3 regions of the Neobacillus sp. GCM10027624 genome follow, and region 2 is predicted to be linked to each of the others. Evidence: predicted binding sites of a transcription regulator. Region 2 holds the regulator's gene; each other region holds the start of a gene.
What was found. The regulator LexA, encoded in region 2, represses DNA repair genes until DNA is damaged. The targets are predictions, from matches to a motif close to CGAACATATGTTCG.
Positions count from the first base shown of each region.

Region 1: a site for LexA is predicted at 2,592-2,605, ahead of ACFQZ9_RS18860 (Y-family DNA polymerase). Genes of this name have one in related genera too.
Region 3: a site for LexA is predicted at 4,091-4,104, ahead of ACFQZ9_RS26675 (YhjD family protein). Genes of this name have one in related genera too.

Region 1 is NZ_JBHTHD010000011.1:507,978-515,573, reverse strand. It holds gene ACFQZ9_RS18880 (alpha/beta hydrolase) at 1-161, shown strand, start outside; gene ACFQZ9_RS18875 (iron-sulfur cluster biosynthesis family protein) at 193-513, opposite strand; gene ACFQZ9_RS18870 (CDGSH iron-sulfur domain-containing protein) at 636-842, shown strand; gene ACFQZ9_RS18865 (YolD-like family protein) at 891-1,226, opposite strand; gene ACFQZ9_RS18860 (Y-family DNA polymerase) at 1,267-2,526, opposite strand; gene ACFQZ9_RS18855 (YqzH family protein) at 2,687-2,881, shown strand; gene ACFQZ9_RS18850 (SDR family NAD(P)-dependent oxidoreductase) at 2,913-3,710, opposite strand; gene ACFQZ9_RS18845 (MBL fold metallo-hydrolase) at 3,720-4,679, opposite strand; T-box leader at 4,874-5,093, shown strand; gene proC (pyrroline-5-carboxylate reductase) at 5,159-6,004, shown strand; gene ACFQZ9_RS18835 (glycosyltransferase family 2 protein) at 6,064-7,203, shown strand; gene namA (NADPH dehydrogenase NamA) at 7,281-7,596, shown strand, end outside.
Region 2 is NZ_JBHTHD010000003.1:481,020-488,615, reverse strand. It holds gene tkt (transketolase family protein) at 70-2,070, opposite strand; gene ACFQZ9_RS07330 (DUF896 domain-containing protein) at 2,252-2,482, opposite strand; gene ACFQZ9_RS07325 (recombinase family protein) at 2,575-3,222, opposite strand; gene yneA (cell division suppressor protein YneA) at 3,238-3,561, opposite strand; gene lexA (transcriptional repressor LexA) at 3,720-4,343, shown strand; gene ACFQZ9_RS07310 (DUF4257 domain-containing protein) at 4,529-4,813, shown strand; gene glnA (glutamine synthetase family protein) at 4,895-6,229, opposite strand; gene ACFQZ9_RS07300 (MerR family transcriptional regulator) at 6,259-6,660, opposite strand.
Region 3 is NZ_JBHTHD010000022.1:49,470-57,065, reverse strand. It holds gene ACFQZ9_RS26695 (fatty acid--CoA ligase family protein) at 1-993, opposite strand, end outside; gene ACFQZ9_RS26690 (M48 family metallopeptidase) at 1,322-2,596, shown strand; gene ACFQZ9_RS26685 (IDEAL domain-containing protein) at 2,687-2,920, opposite strand; gene ACFQZ9_RS26680 (competence protein ComK) at 3,112-3,681, shown strand; gene ACFQZ9_RS26675 (YhjD family protein) at 3,695-4,060, opposite strand; gene ACFQZ9_RS26670 (LCP family protein) at 4,327-5,259, shown strand; gene ACFQZ9_RS26665 (TVP38/TMEM64 family protein) at 5,292-5,948, shown strand; gene lepB (S26 family signal peptidase) at 5,938-6,492, shown strand; gene addB (helicase-exonuclease AddAB subunit AddB) at 6,647-7,596, shown strand, end outside.

The DNA.
Region 1 (7,596 bases), on a different contig from region 2:
CGATGACGCAGGATTTATTTGAACATAAAAAAGGGCCTAAAATGCTCTATATTGCAGAAAAAGGGCGGCATGCCCAATCCTTTAATGAAAACCGCACTGATTATGAACGAGTGATTGATGAGTTTTTACAAAAATATGTAAATCCGGAGCCTTCTCGTTAAACAGACTGTCCAATTGGAGCAGTCTGTTTTTTTATTTGATGATAAGGCTCATATGCCCGTTTAAAATTTGCTGCGGGCTTTTTAATTGAAAGCAATTTGATACAGTTGAAAAGTCAATTTTCATTTTTTCATCAAAGAAAACCGCTTTTGCTTTTTCGATATAAACCGGTACGTCATTCGATTCAATCTGAATGTCGTTATCATCCAATTCTGCTACAAACCACAATACTGCTACGCCATTTACCGCACAACCGCAGCCGTCTGTATCATATTTTAGCTTTAAATAGCCCGTGCGGCCCTCTGTTCTCGTTTTTATTTTTTCAGCAGCCGCTAAGGTAATTTCTATTTTCATGTTTAAAAGCCCCCTTTGTTGACATATGATGATTGTATCATATGTTTTTTTAAGCTCTTATTTTTCTGCCTAAGGTTTTTCAAGTTACAAATATAATAAATATTTCTTAGGGAGTGTTGGGAATGTCAAAAGTTCAAATCAAAGTAAATGATAACGGATCCTATCGAATTACAGGTGATGTGGAATTAATTGATGGTTCAGGAAATATTTATACAACAAAGCCATCCTTTTCCCTTTGCCGCTGCGGATTATCGAAAAATAAACCTTTTTGTGACGGCTCACATAAAGGTAATTTCGAATCCCAGGTTCGGGTTCCTCAAGAAGATTAATTATTGAGAGCGGTTGTCATCAGCCGCTCTTTTTTATTTCGTTTGAAACTACACATCGGTCAACCGGATGTCGGCAATTTCGCGAATGGGGATACGATGCGCTCCTTCAAAACGGTCAACGACATGGAGCTTTTGGGTCATTTCGTCCCAGTAATGGATTTTCCCGATAACAATTTCATAGTTGCGATTCCGGTAATAGGTAATCGTAACAAACTGATCGAACTCAATTGCCTCGAGCAGGATTTCATTCATTAGCTCAAGCTGCTGCTCATCCATTTCTTTTCTATTTTCATATCCGTCTTCCTTTACCCAATCCCTTAGCAGTTTGACATGCTCGGGAAGCATCATCGATGTCCATTTGATTCTTCCACGGTCACGAATCATCCGCCTCTCCTTCTTTCATAGATAAATCAAAATAGTATTTTTACATTTTATGCCCGCCAACGAGTGTAGCCCGATGCTTGGCGGTTCCTGCTGCCGTGTAGGAAACAGCCCGCAATAAGGAACCTGCCCCAAAACGGCTGCGAATGGAGTCTACTACATAACCCAAATCTCGCTTTTTGTATGCATCCATATCAAACAAATCAAGCTGAAGCTCCTTGTCATCGACAATATTGCCGAGTGCGAGCGAAATTTGCCTTACGGTTTTTCCATTATAATGCTCATGAAACAACTCAAGACAAACGCGGTAAAGCTCCATTGTCACATTCGTCGGCTGTGCAATCGTTCTTGAGCGGTAGAATCCTCCCCCCAATTCATCCTGACTGTAACCAATTCCAAGGCTAATCGTTCGCCCGACCTTTCGATGCATTCTAGCCCTTCGCGCCACTTCCTCACACATTTCTAAAATCACATGCTTGATTTCCTCTTCCTCTTTATAATCCCTTAAGAGAATTTGGCTTTTTCCAAAACTGATTTGTCCTTCGACAATTGGTGCGCCTAACTCCGAAAGGTCAATTCCCCAGGCATGATAGTAAAGCTGGTTGCCCATAATGCCGAATTTCTTTTCTAACTTTTCTAAATCATAACGGGCCAGCTGTCCGACTGTAAAAATGCCCATTCCATTTAATGTTTTTTCAACCCTTCTGCCTATTCCCCACATTTTCCTAAGCGGCGACACACTCCACAGCTTTGTCGGTACATCTTCATACGTCCATTCTTCAACCCCTTTTTTCTTTGCATCCAAATCAAGACAAAGCTTCGCCATTAACATATTCGGCCCGATTCCAACCGCACATGGCAGCTGGAACTCCCGCTCAATGTCACTCTTTATTTTTTGGGCAATGGTATGGGCATCCCCCCAAAGATGGATGGCACCATCCACTTTTATAAAACTTTCATCCACGCTATACGTATGAATGGCTTCCTTTGGAACATAGCGATTGAAAACACGGCTAATTTCTGTGGAAATTCGTAAATAAGTAGCCATTTTCGGCTCAACTACTTGAATACGCGGATCATTGGGAATCTCGAACAGCCTAGAGCCAGTTTTAATACCAAATTCCTTTTTCACCCTTGGTGAGGCTGCAAGTACCACACTCCCCTGCCGATCATGATTGCCGGCCACAACTAAATAGCACTGCATCGGATCAAGGCCGTAAATGACAGCTGAACAGCTTGCATAGAAGCTCTTCATGTCTACACATAGAATTTTATTTTGCGGTGCTGTGCTGTAATCGACCATATTTCTTCCCTCCATGGTCATAAATACGAACGTTAGTTCCTTTATATTATACTCTTTATATTAAGCGAATATGCGTTCGTATTCAATGGGAATTTAATGACAATTTTCCAATGTGGTGATGAAGCAAAAAAACAGTATAATGGGATTGAGGTGCATAGCCGTGGATAAAAAACTGGTAATCAAAATGATAAAAAATTGTTTTAAACAGTACTATACCGAGGTAGATTCATTGCCAATGAATGAAAGAGAATTAGAAGAGCTTTATTATCGGGTACTAGAGATGAAAACAGCAGAACCGGAAGCGGATTTGTATGAGGTAATCAATGATACGGTGTATGAATTTTTAACAGGTTAATTGGAAAAGAAAAACCGCTGGACGCAGCGGCTTATTTTTGATTAAATGCCTTTTTCCCAATTCGTTCAAATAGCCTTGGAAAAAGAACGTAGACAACGCTGCCCATATTCATCCAGCGCGGTAGGTTAATTTCTCTCGTTTTTGTAAGCATGCTGTTAACCACTTTCTCAGCAACGTACTCCGGTTTAAGCATAAATCGCTGAACATTTTTCACATAAGTTCCTTTTTCGTCAGCAATATTAAAAAAGTTGGTAGCAATCGGACCTGGATTCACCGAAGTGACTTGAACATTATAATCAGCTAATTCCATCCTTATCGAATTCGTATAACCAAGAACAGCATGCTTTGTTGCCGAATAAACGCTTGATTTTGGTGTGGCAATTTTCCCTGCTTGGGAGGCAATGTTGATAATATGGCCGAAACGCCGCTCACGCATTTTCGGCAGCACCATACTTGTGCACGCCATTAACCCAACCACATTTACCTCAAACATCCCCTTGATTTCATCCATTGTCGCCGCGTGGGCTTCACGAAAAACTCCAAAGCCGGCATTATTCACAAGAATATCGACCGAACCAATTTCCGCAAAAATGTGCCGAAAAACTTCTTGAACTTTTTCGGTATCAGACACGTCAAGCTGAAAAATAACCACTTTGACATGATGTTTCTGCTGTAATTCACTTTGCAGCTGTTCCAGCTTTTCGATGCTTCTTGCCAAAAGGACAAGATTGGCTCCGCTTGCAGCGGACAACTTAGCAATTTCCGCACCAATCCCCCCAGAGGCGCCTGTGATGATAATATTTTTTCCTTTTAAATGTTCCCTAACCATTTTATCACCTCATCTGGCCTGAAAAAGAACAGGCTGCGTGTCTTTATTAGTAATTTCACCAATGGATGATAAATAGTCAAGCTGTCCAACGGTCTCTGATATCGTCAACATCAATTCACGTTTATAGACGGCCGGAAAAAGCCGTTTGCAAATTTCAAACACACTTAACTCATCTTCCCTTAACCAGTTAAGAACCGTCATGGCCCGTTCATGCTGCCGGGTAAGCCTTTTTTCGATTAGCTCCTTTAATTGGGAAACCTCTTCCCCATGCCCTGTGTACACAACTGAAATCGGATAAGATAACAATTTTTTCATGGATTCATTATGCTGCAAGAGTGGCTTGGGCCTTTCTGTTTCTCCCAACAGCGGCGGCTCAAGCAGCGGATTTGGGGAAATATGGGCTAAAATAAGATCTCCGCCAATTAAAACACCGTCCTTTTCACGAAAAAGCGCAATATGACTTTGAGCATGGCCAGGAGTTTCAATAACCTTCCAATCGGGAAGTCCCGGAGGTGTCATCCCTTCATGTAAATGTCCGGTCAGTGAACGATTGCATGAATATTTTAACGTTTTTCGCAAATTTTCAAGAGAAGGTAAAAATTCCTTGGGCAACCCAAATTGATGGAACAACGCAGTAAAAAATTCCTCCTGCACCTGAAAAAATTCTTCTGTCGGATGAATCCATCGCTCATTTAACGGGTGGCCGAGCAGTTCAATTGAATCGGGTAAAAAATCAAGCATACCGACATGGTCGGGGTGATGGTGAGTCAAAATGACTTGTTCAATATCATCAGGACTTACATGTAAATCAGCCATTTGCGCTTTTAGCGAATTCCAGCATTCTTTCGTTTTTACTCCTGCATCAACAAGCGTTAACCGCTCTCCCTTAATCAAATAGGCATTTACATCTCCTACCTCAAACGGAGTCGGCAGTGTAATTTTAGCAATACCCTCTTTCCATTCTGTCATTTTCAGTCCCCCTTAACATTATTGTTATAAAATTTCCGAATGTTAAAATTTGATTATAAAATAAAGTGTACCGACTTTTTCAGAAAATGTCATTATTTTCACATAACTTTTTAGAAAAAATAAAAAATTCAATAAATTAATTTCTTGACAGACAGGCTATTTATAATGCATAATCACAATTAAAATTTGATTCGTTTAAAGCGATGAATAAGACCAGTAAATGAGAAACGGTGAAAGAGAGTGAAGCTCTAAAGGCTGGAAGGCTTCACCACCCTCTTAATCATTGAACCTACCTTATGAGCTTTTAGGAAAACCTAACGCAAATCCGGCGTTATCGGAGTCGAGTGACCTTTTTGTATTTTAAAAGGGGTCAATGAAGGTGGTACCACGGAAGATAGACCTTTCGTCCTTTACGGATGAAAGGTCTTTTTGTTTTTTAAAACGTTATCGTAGACAACAAATTAAGAAGGAGGATTAACATGAGAAAAATGGCAGTTATTGGAGCAGGTTCTATGGCTGAAGCATTTATTTCGGGCGTTCTGGAAAATGGGTTAATCGAAAGGGAAAATATTTGGGTAACTAACAACTCAAATGAGGAAAGGCTGCACAAGCTTCGTAATCGTTATGGGGTAAGTGCTTCTTACGACATGTGTGCACTCTTTGACGGAGCGGATATTGTAATTTTAGCAATGAAACCTAAGGATGCCGCAACTGCAATAGCTAAGATTCGCGACTACCTAACGGAACAAATGCTGGTGATTTCAGTTCTCGCCGGGGTTTCAATCAAAACAATAGAGGTTTTAGCTAAAAAACCAATGGCGATTATCAGATCGATGCCAAACACGTCAGCAACAGTTGGATTATCAGCGACCGCCATTGCAGTCAATGAACGTGTGTCAGATCAGCAAATGGAAATGGCAAAAAAACTTTTCAACACAGTGGGATTAACCACTATTGTTGAAGAAGAACATCTTGATGCTGTAACAGGACTTTCAGGAAGCGGCCCTGCCTATATTTATTATCTGATTGAAGCGATGGAAAATAGCGCAGTAGAAATCGGCCTAAATAAGGAAACGGCTCAGGAGCTAATTGTGCAAACGTTAATTGGAGCGGCAGAAATGGTCCGGAAATCGATAAAACCACCTGTACAGCTGCGCAAGGATGTAACCAGTCCGGGGGGAACGACTGAAGCCGGTATTCGAGTCCTTGAAGAAAATGGCGTTCAGCAGGCATTTATTGAGTGTATAAAAACAGCCACTGCTCAATCAAAAAAAATGGGGAAAGCATTAAGCACCCAGCTGGAAACAGCAGAACAGCTCCTATAAATTGGATGTTTCCCGAGAGTTCTTATAAAATGTAAAAAAAGGACTGGGAAGTGTCATACATGTTAACCACGTTACTTTCATTGGGGATTGTTGTTTGGATTGCGTTTATATTGGATGCCTGGGCCGGTTTACGAAATTTAGATTTTCTCGAAAATGAAACAGGTCTAGTAGATGGGGAGTTATTGACAGTCATTGTCGCAGCAAGAAACGAAGAACAACAAATAAAGTTAAGTATCCAAAGTCAATTGCAGCAAACCTATGAAAATGTCGAATGGATTCTGGTAGACGACCGTTCAACAGATCATACTGGAAAAATTATTGATGAGTTAGCTAGATCGGACCAAAGAATAAAGGTCATTCATATACAAGAATTACCGGAAGGCTGGCTTGGTAAAAACCATGCATTATATACAGGTGCCAAACAGTCTTCCGGTAAATGGCTTTTGTTTACGGATGCAGATGTTCGCTATGAAAAAGAAGCATTTGCAAAAGCGCTGCATTACTTTAATAAAAATAAACTTGACCATTTAACCGCAGCACCGAATTTAAATGCCCGCAGCTTTTGGCTCAAGTCATTTGTTGCCTTTTTCCTGTTTGGATTTTCCTATTTTAAACGGCCTTGGCGGGCGAATAACCCTAAATCCAAAATCGGTACGGGAATTGGTGCTTTTAACCTTGTATCAAACAAGGCTTATGAAGCGTTCGGCACCCATGAGAGGATTAAAATGCGCCCAGACGATGATCTTCAATTGGGAATGAGAATGAAAAAGGAAGGCTTTTCGCAGAGGATTGTCACCGCCCTCCATTTAATTGAAGTAGAATGGTATGGCAGTTTAAAGGAGGCCTTTGTCGGGCTCGAAAAAAATACGTTTGCAGGATTGAATTACCGTATCAGTATGATTTTTTTATCAGTTTTCGGAATCCTATTAACCCACTTTCTTCCCTTCTTTACCATTTTTTCAAACAGCAAAACCATTGCCCTGCTAAGCTTAGGTAATATTATAACCAGCGGGATTCTTTATGCTATTGTAATCAAAAGAATGACATTATTTTCTCCAATCCTATTTCTTGTTTTCCCAATCACTGCGTTATTTTTTATTTATTCTATCATTCGAGCAAGCCTATTAACTTTTATACGGGGCGGTATTGTCTGGAGAGGAACGAAATATCGCTTAAGAGATCTTCGAGAAAAAGAGTGAAGCAGAGTTTTTCGTTTAAATGAAACCTTTTGATATACTAAATTATGGATTTAAATAGGAATTCAGGAGGTTTACAAATGTCGGTAGAATTATTCTCTCCCTATACAATTAAAGGGGTTACGTTAAAAAACCGTATTGTTATGTCCCCCATGTGCATGTATTCCAGTCATAACGAAGACGGGCATATTCAAAACTGGCATCTTACCCATTACACAAGCAGAGCGGTGGGTCAGGTTGGACTGATAATTGTTGAGGCCACTGCTGTTACTCCACAAGGCCGCATCTCCCCTCAGGATTTAGGAATTTGGAGCGATGAGCATGTTAAGGGATTTAAGGAACTAGTTGGTCTGATGAAAGAGCACGGAGCTAAAACGGGGATCCAACTCGCCCACG
Region 2 (7,596 bases):
AGCGATTAATCAATATAAAAAAAGAGAACAGCCATTATAAGCTGTCCTCTCATTGCAAAGGAAATATTATTATAATAATGCTTTCACACGAGCTACTACATTATTTACTGTGAAGCCGTATTCTTCCATAATTTTTTCACCAGGAGCTGAGGCGCCAAATTTATCAATGGCTAGCACATCTCCTTCGTCTCCTACATATTTATGCCAGCCTAAAGAAGCACCCACTTCAATTCCAAGACGTTTCTTCACATTCTTAGGAAGAACAGAATCTTTGTATTCTTTTGATTGGGCTTCAAAGCGATCCCAAGAAGGCATGCTGACTACAGAAACCTGCACACCTTCTCCTGCTAATGCTTTTTGCGCTTCCACAGCTAGTCCTACTTCAGAACCAGTTGCTAGCAACAATGCGTCCGGAGTTTCTTTTTCAGAAGCAGAAATAACGTAAGCCCCTTTTGAAACACCTTCATATGCATTTACATCCGTACCTTTGATCGTAGGTAGATCTTGGCGAGTCAATACAAGAGCCGTTGGCTTGTTTGTTGACTCAACAGCAAGCTTCCATGCAGCCGCTGTTTCATTTCCATCTGCCGGGCGAATGAGGGACAGATTCGGCATTGCTCGCAATGCGGCAATTTGTTCAATTGGCTCATGTGTTGGACCATCTTCCCCAACCGCAATACTGTCATGGGTAAATACATACGTAACTGGTAATCCCATTAAAGCAGCTAGACGAATGGATGGACGTAAGTAGTCCGAGAAAACAAAGAATGTTCCGCCGAATACCTTAACACCGCCATGAAGCGCAATTCCGTTCATTGCTGCTCCCATTGCAAATTCACGAACGCCAAACCAGATATTACGGCCTTCATAGGAATCAGGCATGAAGTCATTAGAGCCTTTGATTAAAGTTTTATTTGATCCAGCAAGGTCTGCAGAGCCGCCAATTAAGATTGGTAAATTTTTCGCAATACCATTAAGCACTTCACTTGAAGATGCACGGCTAGCAAGGCTTTTCCCCTCTTGGTAAACTGGAATATCTTTGTCCCAACCCTCTGGAAGCTCATGGTTTAATGCTTTCTCAAGCTGTGAACCAAGTTCAGGGTATTCCTTTTTGTACTGTTCAAAAAGGTCATTCCATTCCTTTTCTTTCTTTTCTCCATTTTCAACAATAAGCTTCTGGAAGTTTTCATATACTTCTTGTGGTACATGGAAGTCTTCTTCAAAGGTCCACTTATAAGCTTCTTTTGTCAATTTTAATTCAGCCGCACCTAATGGAGCACCGTGGACACCGGAAGTTCCTGCGCGGTTTGGTGAACCATACCCAATGACTGTCTTCACTTCAATCATGGTTGGACGATCTAAATCACTTCTCGCTTCTTCTAGGGCTTTTGAAATTTCTTCAAGATTGTTGCCATCTTCTACACGAATATACTGCCATCCATAGGCTTGGAAACGTTCTTTAACACTCTCAGAGAATGATTTATCTAGATCTCCATCAAGAGAAATATCATTTGAATCATATAGAACAACTAAACGGCCTAATTTTAAGTGGCCTGCAAGTGATGCAGCTTCTGCAGACACACCCTCCATTAAATCACCATCACCACAGATACTGTATGTATAATGATTCACAAGTTCATATTTATCCTTGTTATAAACACTTGCTACATGGCGCTCTGCCATTGCCATTCCGACTGCCATGGCAATACCTTGGCCAAGTGGTCCTGTCGTTGCTTCTATCCCTTCAGTGTGACCATATTCCGGGTGGCCAGGTGTTTTACTGCCCCATTGACGAAATTGCTTTAAATCATCCATTGTTACATTGTAACCGGACAAATGAAGCATGCTGTATAACAACGCGGAACCATGTCCAGCAGATAATACAAAACGATCACGATTAAACCATTGAGGATTTTTGGGATTATGGTTCATAAAGCGAGTCCATAATGTATAAGTCATTGGTGCAGCACCCATTGGCATTCCAGGGTGGCCTGAATTAGCTTTTTCAATCGCATCAATAGAAAGTGTGCGAATGGACGTTACCGATAAAGCATCAATCATATCAAACATAAATTACATCCTTTCCTGAATAATAGGATTATAAGTACACCAATAATATTATAGTCCCGTTCCGATTTATTCAACTAATTGCATCAAAATTAGTTTTTGTAAGCCTTATCATTTTCTATTTTCCCACAGAAAGCGCTTTAATATGTAAAAGAGGAATACAAAAATGTATTCCTGCCCTTTTTTAATGTAAGTTATTCTTTTTTCTAGCTTTGATTTTTTCAGGTGTTACATCATTACCTAGTGGATCGATAATTTTGGTATTCGTTAATGTATCTAACATATTAGAACGGAAAGCAGCTAAATATTCACTTCTTAATTTTGATTGTTCTTTTGCTTCTAGCTCCGTTAATCCAGTTGATTTTGATTTTCTTGCTAATTCATTAATTCTCGCTAATTTTTCCTTTGAAAGCAAATTAAACCCACCTTTCGAAGCAAGTTATCATAAATACTAAATCCATGACAACTGATTTTACTAGAAAAAGCTCCGTCTGACAAGGTAAATGTTTAATCTTCTTCTGTTTGAATATATTCCTGATATCGTCTATGTACGGTTGCTTTTGAAATATTATAACCAAATCCCCTTAAGGTAGCGGCAATTTCAGCAAAGGTCAATTTGTTTTTTCTTAGCCTGACAATCTCTTCAATAGGTGCATCAATTTTTTCCCTGCCTGAGTGTTCTCCTAGATTCTTAAGGTTTTTCTCAGGTTTGTATCCTTGTTGGACTGCCCTTTTCATACCACGCTTTATTTTGATGTTATGGAGCTTGCGCTGGTATTCCTCTACCATCCCAACAATTTGTAACACCATTGAATCTGATTCAGAAAGCTGCAGTTCTCCGTTGTGTGATATACAAAAAAGCTTTATATCTTCTTTTAAAATACAATGCAACAGAGCAATCTTTGCATTACCTCTGCCCAATCTCGTTTCATCCTGAATTAATACGGCCTGGATCGGTTCATCTTTAATTGTTTGAAGCAGTTGAAGAATCCCATCCCTTTCCAGTTCATAACCACTTGCTTGTTCTTTAATGATGGATACAACATCAAATTGATACTGTTTAGCGAGCTGGATGAGTTCTTCCTCTTGCCTTTTAAGTGAGGTTTCCTGTGTCTCTTTTGTTGTACTCACTCGGCAATAAATAATTGCTTTCATACTTAATCTCTCTTTCTATTCTTCAGCAGCACTTGCTAACTCTGTAGTAGATAAGGTTTTCTTATTAACGGGAATAACAATCTCTTCACCAGGATAAATGTTTTCATCTTCTATTTTATTATGGAGTTTAACCCAATTTACGAATTCCTTATTGGAAAGAGAATGCTCATTTGAGTATTCCTTAGAAATTTTCCAAAGGGAATCTCCTTCGGAAACAGTTATTTTTTTATAGCGTTCATTTGCGGATGAACTAAAATCAATCGAAAGTATAAAAGCAAATAGGCAGCTTAATCCAATTAGAATAATAGAAAATGAGTATTTGGTCCATATTTTTTTCATTACAAACACCTCTCGACAGAATATATGTTCGTTTAATTGATTTTATTATAATCCGAACATCTGTTTGTTGTCAATAATATTCGAACTTATGTTTGTATAAAACTGGCGAACATGCTATAATTAAGGTAACAATTACTAGTGGCGAGGTGGAAATTACCATGGCTAAAATTTCTAAACGGCAGCAGGATATTCTTGATTTCATTAAAGGCGAGGTAAAGAAAAAAGGGTATCCACCCTCTGTTCGGGAAATCGGTGAAGCAGTCGGTCTTGCTTCCAGCTCTACCGTTCACGGTCATTTAGCTAGATTAGAAAGTAAAGGGCTTATTAGAAGAGACCCTACTAAACCAAGAGCAATCGAAATTTTAGAAGTAGATGAAACAGCTCAAATCCCAAGAAATAACGTTGTCAATGTTCCTGTTGTCGGTAAGGTAACCGCCGGGCTTCCGATTACAGCGATAGAAAATGTTGAAGAATATTTTCCACTTCCCGAAAGACTTGCTCCATCTGATGAACACGTATTTATGTTGGAAATTATGGGTGAAAGTATGATTGAAGCAGGGATCCTTGATGGGGATTATGTCATTGTAAAACAGCAGCCAACCGCTAATAACGGTGATATTGTTGTCGCAATGACCGAGGAAGATGAGGCAACCTGTAAACGATTTTTTAAAGAAAAGGATTATATTCGCCTTCAGCCGGAAAATTCCGCAATGGAACCAATCATTTTAAGGAATGTCTCTATTTTGGGAAAAGTGATTGGAGTTTATCGACATATACATTAATAAAAAAAGTCAGTACAAAATAATGTGCTGACTCTTTTTTATAGGGATTTCACTATATTTATTTTACAAATATTGAAAATTCAGTATTTTTTACCCATTTTTTATAGATTACAATTTTAATATAATGGAATTACACCAAGATTTACCTTAGGTCAAAAATTTAGGCTTAAGGAGGTTGAGAAACTGTGTTAAAAGGCATTATTTTCTCTTTCATAATCGGTGGTGTAGTTGGAATTCTTGGACATGTTCGAAAGCATGGAAAAATCATCATGCCGCGTAAGACAAAAAAGTTCATTTATCTTGGGTTTTTAGAAGAAATGCTTCTTGGCGCCTTTGCTTCACTGCTTCTTGTTTTGTATATTTCCCCTAATTCTTATGTTGAGAAAATGACCATCTCGATTACCGCAGGGATTGGTGGTGATTTAGTTCTGACCGGTTATAAGCAATTCAAGCAAAATGGTTCAGATTAAATGCAAACCCCTAAATCCCATAAGCTTACTTGCATAATAATAAAACTCCTAAGCAGCAATGTGCTTAGGAGTTATTTTGTATTAATACATAGACATGTATTGTTCTCTTTCCCATGGGTGAACTACTGTACGGAACATATCCCACTCGATTTCTTTCGCTTCAACAAAATGTTCGAAAATATGTTCACCAAGAGCAGCGACCATAGTTTCGTTGGCTTTTAACTGATCCAATGCTTGTGCTAATGTTGCAGGAAGATCGATGATGCCTTCTTCGATTCTTTCTTCTTTGCTCATTACATAGATGTTGCGGTCCACGGCCGCAGGAGGAGTTAAATTATTTTTAATTCCATCTAAACCTGCTTTCAAAAGAACAGCTAAAGCAAGATATGGGTTTGCTGCAGGGTCAACGCTGCGCACTTCTACACGTGTGCTCATTCCACGTGAAGCCGGGATACGAATTAATGGTGAACGGTTTTGTGCAGACCATGCTACATAACAAGGTGCTTCGTAACCAGGTACAAGACGCTTATAAGAGTTTACTGTTGGGTTTGTTACAGCTGTAAAGCTTGGAGCATGCTTCAAGATTCCAGCAATGAATTGACGTGCAGTATCACTTAGTTCAAGATCACCAGTTGGCTCAAAGAATGCATTTTTGCCATCTTTAAATAGGGATAGGTTGCAGTGCATTCCTGAACCATTCACACCGAATAATGGTTTCGGCATAAATGTTGCGTGTAAACCATGTTTGCGTGCGATGGTTTTTACCACAAGTTTGAATGTTTGAATTTGGTCACAAGCTGTTACAGCATCAGCATATTTAAAATCAATTTCGTGTTGTCCAGGAGCTACTTCATGGTGAGAAGCTTCAATTTCAAATCCCATTTCTTCAAGCTCAAGAACGATATCACGACGGCAGTTTTCCCCTAAATCGGTTGGTGCTAAGTCAAAGTAGCCGCCTTGGTCGTTTAATTCAAGAGTTGGTTCACCTTTTTGATCTAATTTAAATAGGAAGAATTCCGGCTCAGGTCCTAGGTTAAAGTTTGTGAAGCCAAGTTCTTTCATCTCTGCTAGAAGACGTTTAAGGTTATTACGTGGGTCTCCGGCAAAAGGTTTGTCATCTGGAGTATAGATATCACAAATTAAGCGGGCAACTTTACCTTTTTCCGCAGTCCAAGGGAAAACAACCCAAGTATCAAGGTCAGGATGAAGGCGCATATCAGATTCTTCAATCCGTACAAATCCTTCAATAGAAGAACCATCAAACATCATTTTGTTATCTAATGCTTTTTCTAATTGGCTGATTGGAATCTCGACGTTTTTAATCGTTCCAAGGATATCTGTGAATTGTAAACGAATAAATTTAACATTTTCTTCTTGTGCCAAACGTTGAATATCTGCTTTAGTATACTTAGCCATTTTATTACCCCCTATTAATAATTAAATGATTAATGGAAAAAGCGTGACATATCTCCCTGTCTTAAAGTTGGACGGCTTAATTTGTTCGTGTGCAACAATTCATTGCGAAGTAGTTTTCTAAGCTGTTCATCCGTTAACTCACGTTTGGATTTTTCAGCCTGTTGTTGAATAATATTGGTTTGTTGCTCTTTCACAAGGAATAGCTGTTTGATCCCAGCCATATTGACCCCTTGATCAATTAAATCCTTGATTTCTAAAAGCCGGTCAATGTCATTTAAACTAAATAAACGCCTGTTTCCATCCGTTCTTGCTGGAGAAATTAATTCGTGCTCTTCGTAGTATCGGATTTGTCTTGCAGTTAATTCCGTTAGCTGCATGACTGTTCCGATGGGAAACAGTGGCATGGAACGGCGAATTTCTTTTCCGCTCACCTATCCTCGCCTCCCTTTTCGTAATTCATATTGTTATTATATTTGGTGTTAGAAAATATGTCAATCATATGTTAGATTTTCTAACATGGTTTTTTATTTGAAAATTTTTAGATTTCAATGATGGGTATTATTATGTAACGGTATTATTTTAAAATATACATAGTGCCATTTATATATAATTTTTTATGTTCATATGTTCTGAGAGGTTTTTTTAGTTCCCGGGCAACGGATTTTTTCATCTTTGGAGGCACTATGAGGCCCTGATTGTTCCCACTCAATCGGTTTTTTCGCCTTCACAGGCACTACGTTACCTTGTTAGTTCCCGCTCAACCGATTTTTTCACCTTCACGGGCACTATGTTACCTTGTCAGTTCCCGCTCAACCGATTTTTTCACCTTCACGGGCACTATGTTACCTTGTCAGTTCCCGCTCAACCGATTTTTTCACCTTCACGGGCACTATGCGATCTTATCAGTTCCCGCTCAACCGATTTTTTCGCCTTCACGGGCACTATGTTACCTTGTCAGTTCCCGCTCAATCGGTGTTTTCGCCTTCACGGGCACTATGTGATCTATTAGTTCCCGCTCAACCGATTTTTTCGCCTTCACAGGCACTATGTTACCTTGTTAGGTCCCGCTCAACCGATTTTTTCGCCTTCACGGGCACTATGTTACCTTGTCAGTTCCCGCTCAATCGGTGTTTTCGCCTTCACGGGCACTATGTGATCTATTAGTTCCCGCTCAACCGATTTTTTCGCCTTCACAGGCACTATGTTACCTTGTTAGGTCCCGCTCAACCGATTTTTTCGCCTTCACGGGCACTATGTTACCTTGTCAGTTCCCGCTCAACCGATTTTTCCACCTTCATGGGCACTATAAGCCCCTGTCAGTTCCCGCTCAACCGATTTTTTCGCCTTCACGGGCACTATGTTACCTT
Region 3 (7,596 bases), on a different contig from region 2:
CGGGTTGAAACATGTGACCGGCGATGCCTCTGATAAACCATATCCTTCTGAGACTATCACATTAAATTTCTTTTCGAAATTTTTAAGAAGCGCAACTGGCATGGAAGCTCCCCCGGAAATACATAATCGGAAGGTTTGAAGATCCTCAGGATTTCCTTCATGATATTGAAAAAGGAAATTATACATGGTTGGAACTCCGGCAAAGACAGTCGCTTTATATTCTTTGGTAAGACGGAAGACTTCCTTTGGGCTGAATTTTGGAACAATCAGCATGGTTGCCCCGCTTAATAATGGAGCATTTAAAGCCACTGTTAAACAGAATACATGGAACATTGGCAATGCTGTAATGACACGGTCATTATTACTCATCTTTAAATAATCACCGACATCCTTTGCATTGCTGTACAAATTCTTATGGGTCAACATCGCCCCTTTTGGTCTTCCGGTTGTTCCCGAGGTGTAGAGAATCAAGGCAACCTCGTCATCATCAAGTTTGGGATCTTGAAAGCCAAGGTCACCAGAGGCTACTACATTTGTAAACGATTTCAATTTTGAAAATACTGAGAGGTTTTCTAAATTTGTTTGTTCAAAGTCACTTAATCCTGTTTCACAAAATACATAATGCTCAACCTTTGGAAGATGCGTGTGCATTTCCTCTGCTAAAGGAATTGCCAGGTCTAGCGCGATCACTGTTTTCACATCACCATTGGTTAGAATATAGCCAATTTCATCTGCGGTATAAATTGGGTTAATGGGGATGACCGTTGCGCCTAGTCGTAATGCACCGTATAAGCTGATGACAAAATGCGGTGAGTTCCCAAGCAATAGGGCAATATGATCACCTTTTTTAACCCCTAATTTTTCAAGACCTGATGCAAACCTTGTAATCGCTCCATCCAGTTCGGCATATGTAGTGACCTTGTCTAAAAAATAATAGGCAGGTTTGTTGGCCGAAGCTTTTGCAGTTTCATGAAGCTGTGACGATAAATTCATTTAGTTCCCTCCTTTTATGAATGAATACTCATTCATTTAATTCTTTTAATTTTCTAAATATATTATATTGCTAGAAATTTAAGTATTCAAGTAGAATGTAAAAAAATTAAACTGGGGTCCAATGACGATGGAAACAGCCCCAGGTTTCCTTGCAGCTTTTTGGGGGCGCGAACGTCATAATTGTTGAACTAGAGTCGATTGTCGTTTAGGCAGTATGCTCCTACCTCATGTAATAGGCAAAAACAGGCTTTTTTTAATGTTCAGTTCTAAAACAGCGCTTTTTAACTAAACTAAGTATAGAGAGGTTGTACAAAAAGGAGGACAATTCATGGTACGGAAAATGGGGATTTATGCGGTTCTGGCCTATGTGATATATGGGTTGTTTTTTTATTGGTACTTATTCTATTTTGCCGATACAAAACTGCCCTTTGAATATCAAGGGTCAAAAGCCGACCCTGCCACTTTCCTAAATGGAAGGGAACTAATGCTGAGTGAAGAGTATTCGAAGATAAGAAATCTTTTATTTTTCTTATCCACCCCATTCGAATGGCTTTTCTACTTTGTCATTTTATTATTTGGCTTTTCAAGGGCCTTCAAACGCTGGGCGGAAAGCTCTTCTAAGTACAAACTGCTTCAAACGGCGATTTATCTCATTTGGTTATCATTTTTTGCTTATGTGGCAACCTTCCCGTTAAGCTATATAAGCTATTCCTTATCAAAAACCTATCACATCTCGACACAAACCTTCCCATCGTGGATGAAGGATGAATTAATTGATTTTTGGATTAATTATGGGACATGGCTGATTATTGTTCCAGTCATTTATTGGCTGATGAAAAAAAGCAAGCGCTGGTGGTTCCATGCATGGCTGTTATCGATTCCTTTTACATTATTTATGATGTTCTTGCAGCCGGTTGTGATTGACCCATTGTATAATGACTTCTATCCCTTAAAAAATAAGGAACTTGAAACAAAAATATTAATGATGGCTGATAAAGCACATATACCGGCAAAACATGTTTTTGAAGTGAATATGGCGGAAAAAACAAATTCAATGAATGCATATGTAACGGGGATTGGTTCTAATGCAAGGATTGTCCTTTGGGATACAACCTTAAATCAACTGTCGGATCGGCAAATTTTATTTATCATGGCACATGAAATGTGCCACTATGTGGAGAAACATATTTATTTTGGAATAGCAGGCTATTTGCTGCTTTCACTGCTTGGATTGTATTTAGCCAATCGAATAATGGATTGGGCGATTAAACGTTGGGGAACTGAACTGAAGATACCGGAAAAGAGGGATATACGCTCATTGCCGTTGTTTTTAATGATTATATCATTCCTGATGTTTGCGGCAAGCCCATTTACAAACCTTATCTCCCGTTATGAAGAGTCACGTGCCGACAATTATGCAATCCATATGACCAAAGATCCGGAGGACGCCATTACCTCATTCCAGGAATTAACCAAGTCAGGCTTAAGCCAGGTAAATCCACCGCTCTTGGTTAAAATATTCCGCTATGATCATCCGTCCATGCTAGATCGGATTTCAATGCTCGAAGAATATGAAATCAAACATCGGAATCAGATAAAATGAAAAATTGGTTAAGGACTGATGTGTTTCATCAGTCCTTTTCGTTCTTGGAACAAAAAAGAGCCGTCCATTTTTGGACGGCTCTTAAAAAGTTTAAGTTCCAAATCGCTTATTAAGCTCTCTGAGTTGGCCGGATAATAAGAAAAACGCTTTTTTGTCCCGATGATCAATGGCACTGTCAATTTTTTTTAACAGTTTTTCCTTTTCAATGTTTAATTGGACTTCTGCTAGGAGCATTTCAATGTACAAATCCTGAACGTAATTTTCTGTCTTTTGACGTTTCATGGCACCAATTTTCATTAATTCCGTGTAGGATTTTTCATTCAAGAAAATCACCCCTGATGCTTTTTTTTATTATATGGATTTTTTTAGATAAAATCAAACAAATATTTATAATTTTCAGAAATAATTTCCTTGACATCAATTGTGACCAATTTGGTAACGATTCGGAAAAATCAAGATATTGGCAAATGAACATGATATGATGGAAAAAATAGAATAATGGGGAGTTGGCGGTATTGAAGCAAAATCAGATTGAAGAATATGAAATTAATTCTGGTACCATGTTTATTCGACCTGTAGAGTATGGCAGTAAAATATATTCACAAATTTTTGAGGAAGAGGATGAGTTTCTTTCTCCATTTAAGCCTTTGGATATAATCAAAAAAAGCTGTGATTATTTTGGCTGTGATTACGAAAGCCGGAAGAAAGGGACAAGACAACTCATTGGGATTACGCATAAAATTCCAATCGCGATTGAACCGTCCAACCGCCTCTATTTTTTCCCAACCACATCACCGACCCGCTCTGAATGTATTTGGATTTCACATGATCATGTAAAGGAACATCGCCGTATTTCCAATCAGCAAACACTTATTACCTTTCGCAATAAACAGGCACACTTATTTCCAGTTCCTTATAGCACGATTGACAATCAATTATTAAGAACATCTTTTTTAAGAACAAAGTTAATGCAAAGAATTGAATTTAATGAAAGAAAATCATTTTATTTGATGCAAAAGCCAGTTTCGATGGAGGCCTCAGAAAACACCCGTAAATATGGTGAAGATCTTTTTACAAAAAATTAAACATAGCGCAAATCTAACGGGCCGAGTGCTTTTTTAAAAAATAGAGCTCGATTAACTCTTGAACTTTATTTCGGATTCTTGGATTAAAGTAACTATGGCTTTCTTCATAGCCCTTATATAAGAACAGATACATCGTAAAGGCATCGTCCCGTTTTGTTTCGGTTACTTGGAGTTTATTCTTTTTCATATAATGTTTAGCCTCTGCCAATTCTCTTTGAACCTCTTTCATCGTTTCCTCAATCAATCCCAAATAAGGTTTTTTTAATTTAAAAGGACTCTTTTCCACTACGCTTAAATCCCGGTTTAAGATAATTAAAACCATTGGTAAGTAAATGGCTTTCTCCATAATATTACGATCTTCTTCAGGAATTCTTGTCATTTGATTTAAGCTCCTTCCTGTTACTTAATTCGAACGTTTGTTCTTATATTTTATAAAAAAAGATATGAAAAGGCAATAGGTTCTCTTAGGATGTATGTCCTTATAACCGCTTCGTTTTCATATGTGGTTTTTGGCGTTAGGAAATCTTTAAGAAAGTTTTTTATAGAAGCGTATCGAGTAGGGGAAAATGAGGATAGAAGAAACTTGTGTTTTGGTGCAAGCGTCTATATAGGCGGGGAAATTTAACTTGGAAGGGTGATGGATGAATGAGATATGAACAAAATCAGAAAAAGAAAAAGGGAAAATGGCGTTCTGTTCTGATGGTAATCCTTGTATTGCTGATAGCCGGTACAGGCTATTCTTATTATCAATATAAACAAGGAGTGAACCAATCATTAAAAAAAGTAAGCAAAACAGATAAAGTTGTTTATACCTTTGATGGGAAAAAGGACCAATACGGGGATACAAACATTCTCCTGCTGGGCAGTGATGCAAGAGGGAATGAAGTATCAAGAGCTGATACCATCATGATTGCCCATTATAATGAAAATAAAGGAACATATAAACTTACTTCCATTATGAGGGATAGTTATGTAGATATTCCCGGTTATGGTAAGCATAAAATTAACTCTGCGTTTGCCCGTGGAGGCCCTGATTTAATGAGGAAAACGATAAAAGAAAATTTCGATATTGACCTACAATATTATGCCATCGTCCACTTTCAAGGGTTTGTTCAGTTAATTGATGAGGCATTTCCAAACGGTGTAAAGATTGATGTTGAAAAGGCAATGTCAAAAAATATTGGGGTATCGCTTAAACCGGGGGTTCAAAGGCTAAACGGAAAGGAAATGCTGGGCTATGTTCGTTTTCGGCACGATGCGATTGGGGATTTTGGACGTGTAAGACGACAGCAGCAAGCAGTGAAAGCAATTGGAGATCAGCTGACAAGCATAAACACAATTCCGAAAATACCAAAATTAATTGGTGTAATTACACCATATATCAATACAAACATGAAAACATCCGATATAATATTTATGTCAACCAATTATTTCTCCAAAAGGGAAGGTCCTGTTGAGACCTTAAGGATTCCTGTGGATAATAGTTATACCAATCAACGGATTTATGGAGAAGGAGCGGTATTAGCCATTGATGTTGCTAAAAATAGGGAGGCCCTTCACCAATTTATTACGAAATAAAATGAGCAAGGTCGGCAAAGAGGAGAGGTATGATGGATTTTGAGATGATGAAGGAGTCGATTTCACTCGATAATATCATGGATTTAATAAAGCAATATCGTTCACTTGGCCCGCTGCCGGGGATATTGCTTCCAATGCTTGAAGCCTTTTTGCCGTTCTTGCCGCTTTTTTTATTTGTGATGGCCAATGCAAGTGCTTTTGGATTATGGTGGGGATTTTTATTTTCTTGGCTTGGTGCTTGTGTGGGTGCATTACTGCTTTTTTTCGTTATCAGAAGGTTTGGGCAAAGGCGTTTATTATCTTTTCTCCCAAAACATCCAAAAGTTCGCAAATTAATGGATTGGGTAGACCGTCACGGATTTGGCCCGCTATTTATACTTCTTTGTTTCCCCTTTACGCCATCGGCCATAGTAAATATTGTTGCCGGTCTTTCTAAAATAAGTATGTATCAATATATGCTAGCCGTTTTTATTGGGAAAATGGTGATGATTTTTACCATTAGTTTTGTTGGCTATGATCTCCATTCACTCATTACGAAGCCTTACCGAACGATTATGGTTGTGGGCATAATTTTCATCCTTTGGTATGTTGGAAAAAGAATTGAAGTAAGATTGAATAGAAGGATTGAAAATGACCATAATGGGGAAAAAGAGGGATTGGATAGATGGAGGAGTTTTAATGAAGATTGAATGGAAAAAGGAAGGCGTGGAATGGATTAAGGCTTTTGCAATTGGAATCATTATTTTTGCTTTTATTCGGACATTTTTCTTTTCAAACTACATAGTTGAAGGGGAATCAATGATGCCAACTCTTCAAGACGGGAACAAACTTGTCGTGAATAAGCTTGGTTACCAGATTGGCGATTTAAATCGATTTGATGTGATCGTTTTTCATGCCAATCAAAAGGAAGATTTCGTCAAACGCATCATTGGGTTGCCAGGGGATAAAATTGTTTATCGTGATGATCATTTATATGTAAATGGAAAAAAGTATAAGGAGTCATTTTTGGATATTTATAAACAAAAAACCCCGGGTGTAAAATTAACAGGTGATTTTACATTAAAAGAAATTACCGGGGTAAATACAGTGCCTGCCGGTAAGCTATTCGTTCTTGGCGATAATCGATTAGGCAGCTGGGACAGCCGCCATTTTGGTTTCATCTCAGTGGACCAAGTAGTTGGCAAGGTCGATCTACGCTACTGGCCATTAAACGAAATGGATGTCCATTTTTAAAATAAACTTTAAGCAGGGAGCATGTTAGCATGCTCTTTTTTTGCTGCGAATTTTTTACCATTTTTGGTTGCATAAAACGGACGTAATTCCAAACGTTTGTGCCCATTTCATGATAAAATGAAAAACAGAGAGATTAGGGAATGGGGGTCCATACATGTCAGTAAGAATGATCATCGGGCGGTCTGGAAGCGGAAAAACATCGCTGTGTTTAAACGAAATACGGGATCGCCTAATGGAATATCCAATGGGTAAACCAATTATTTACATTGTTCCCGAGCAAATGACGTTTTTATCAGAGTATCATTTAGCAAGAGATCCGCAAATTGGCGGCACGATTCGAGCCCAGGTTTATAGTTTTCCACGGCTGGCATGGAGAATTTTACAAGAAACGGGCGGAATCAGCCGATACCATTTAAGCAATGTCGGTATGAGTATGCTGATTCGTAAAATCATTGAAGAACAAAAGGAACAATTAACTTTGTTCGAGCGTGCTGCAGATAAACAAGGCTTTATTCAACAATTAGAGCAAATGATAATTGAATTTAAGCGGTATTGTATTCGACCTGAAGAACTAATCGAAGGGTCAGTAAAACTCGGCAATGAATCCGCTAAGGCACTTCAAGATAAATTACATGATTTGGAAATTATCTATAAACATTTTGAAGATGAGGTTTTTGGAAAATACATTGACTCTGAAGACTATTTTTACCTCCTTTCAGAAAAAGTGGCATCTTCCCGATATCTAAAGGAAGCAGAAATCTATATTGATGGATTTTACAGCTTTACACCACAGGAATATCTTGTCATAAAGGAACTCATGAAGAATTGCCGGAGCGTTACCATTGCGATGACAACAGATCAGGTATCTGTTCATGGAGCACCTGATGAACTTGATTTATTCAGGCTGTCTTCTGATGCTTGTCACACTATTTTTGAAATGGCGAGAGCGGAAGGGATAGAGGTGGAAGAGCCGATTCTGCTAAAAAACCAACAAAAGTGGAATCATCCTTCTTTACGCCATCTTGAGGAAATGTTCGATGAGAGGCCTGTTGTGCCTTTTGAAGGGCCAACTGCGATTCATATTGGTCAAGCAGTCAGCAGGCG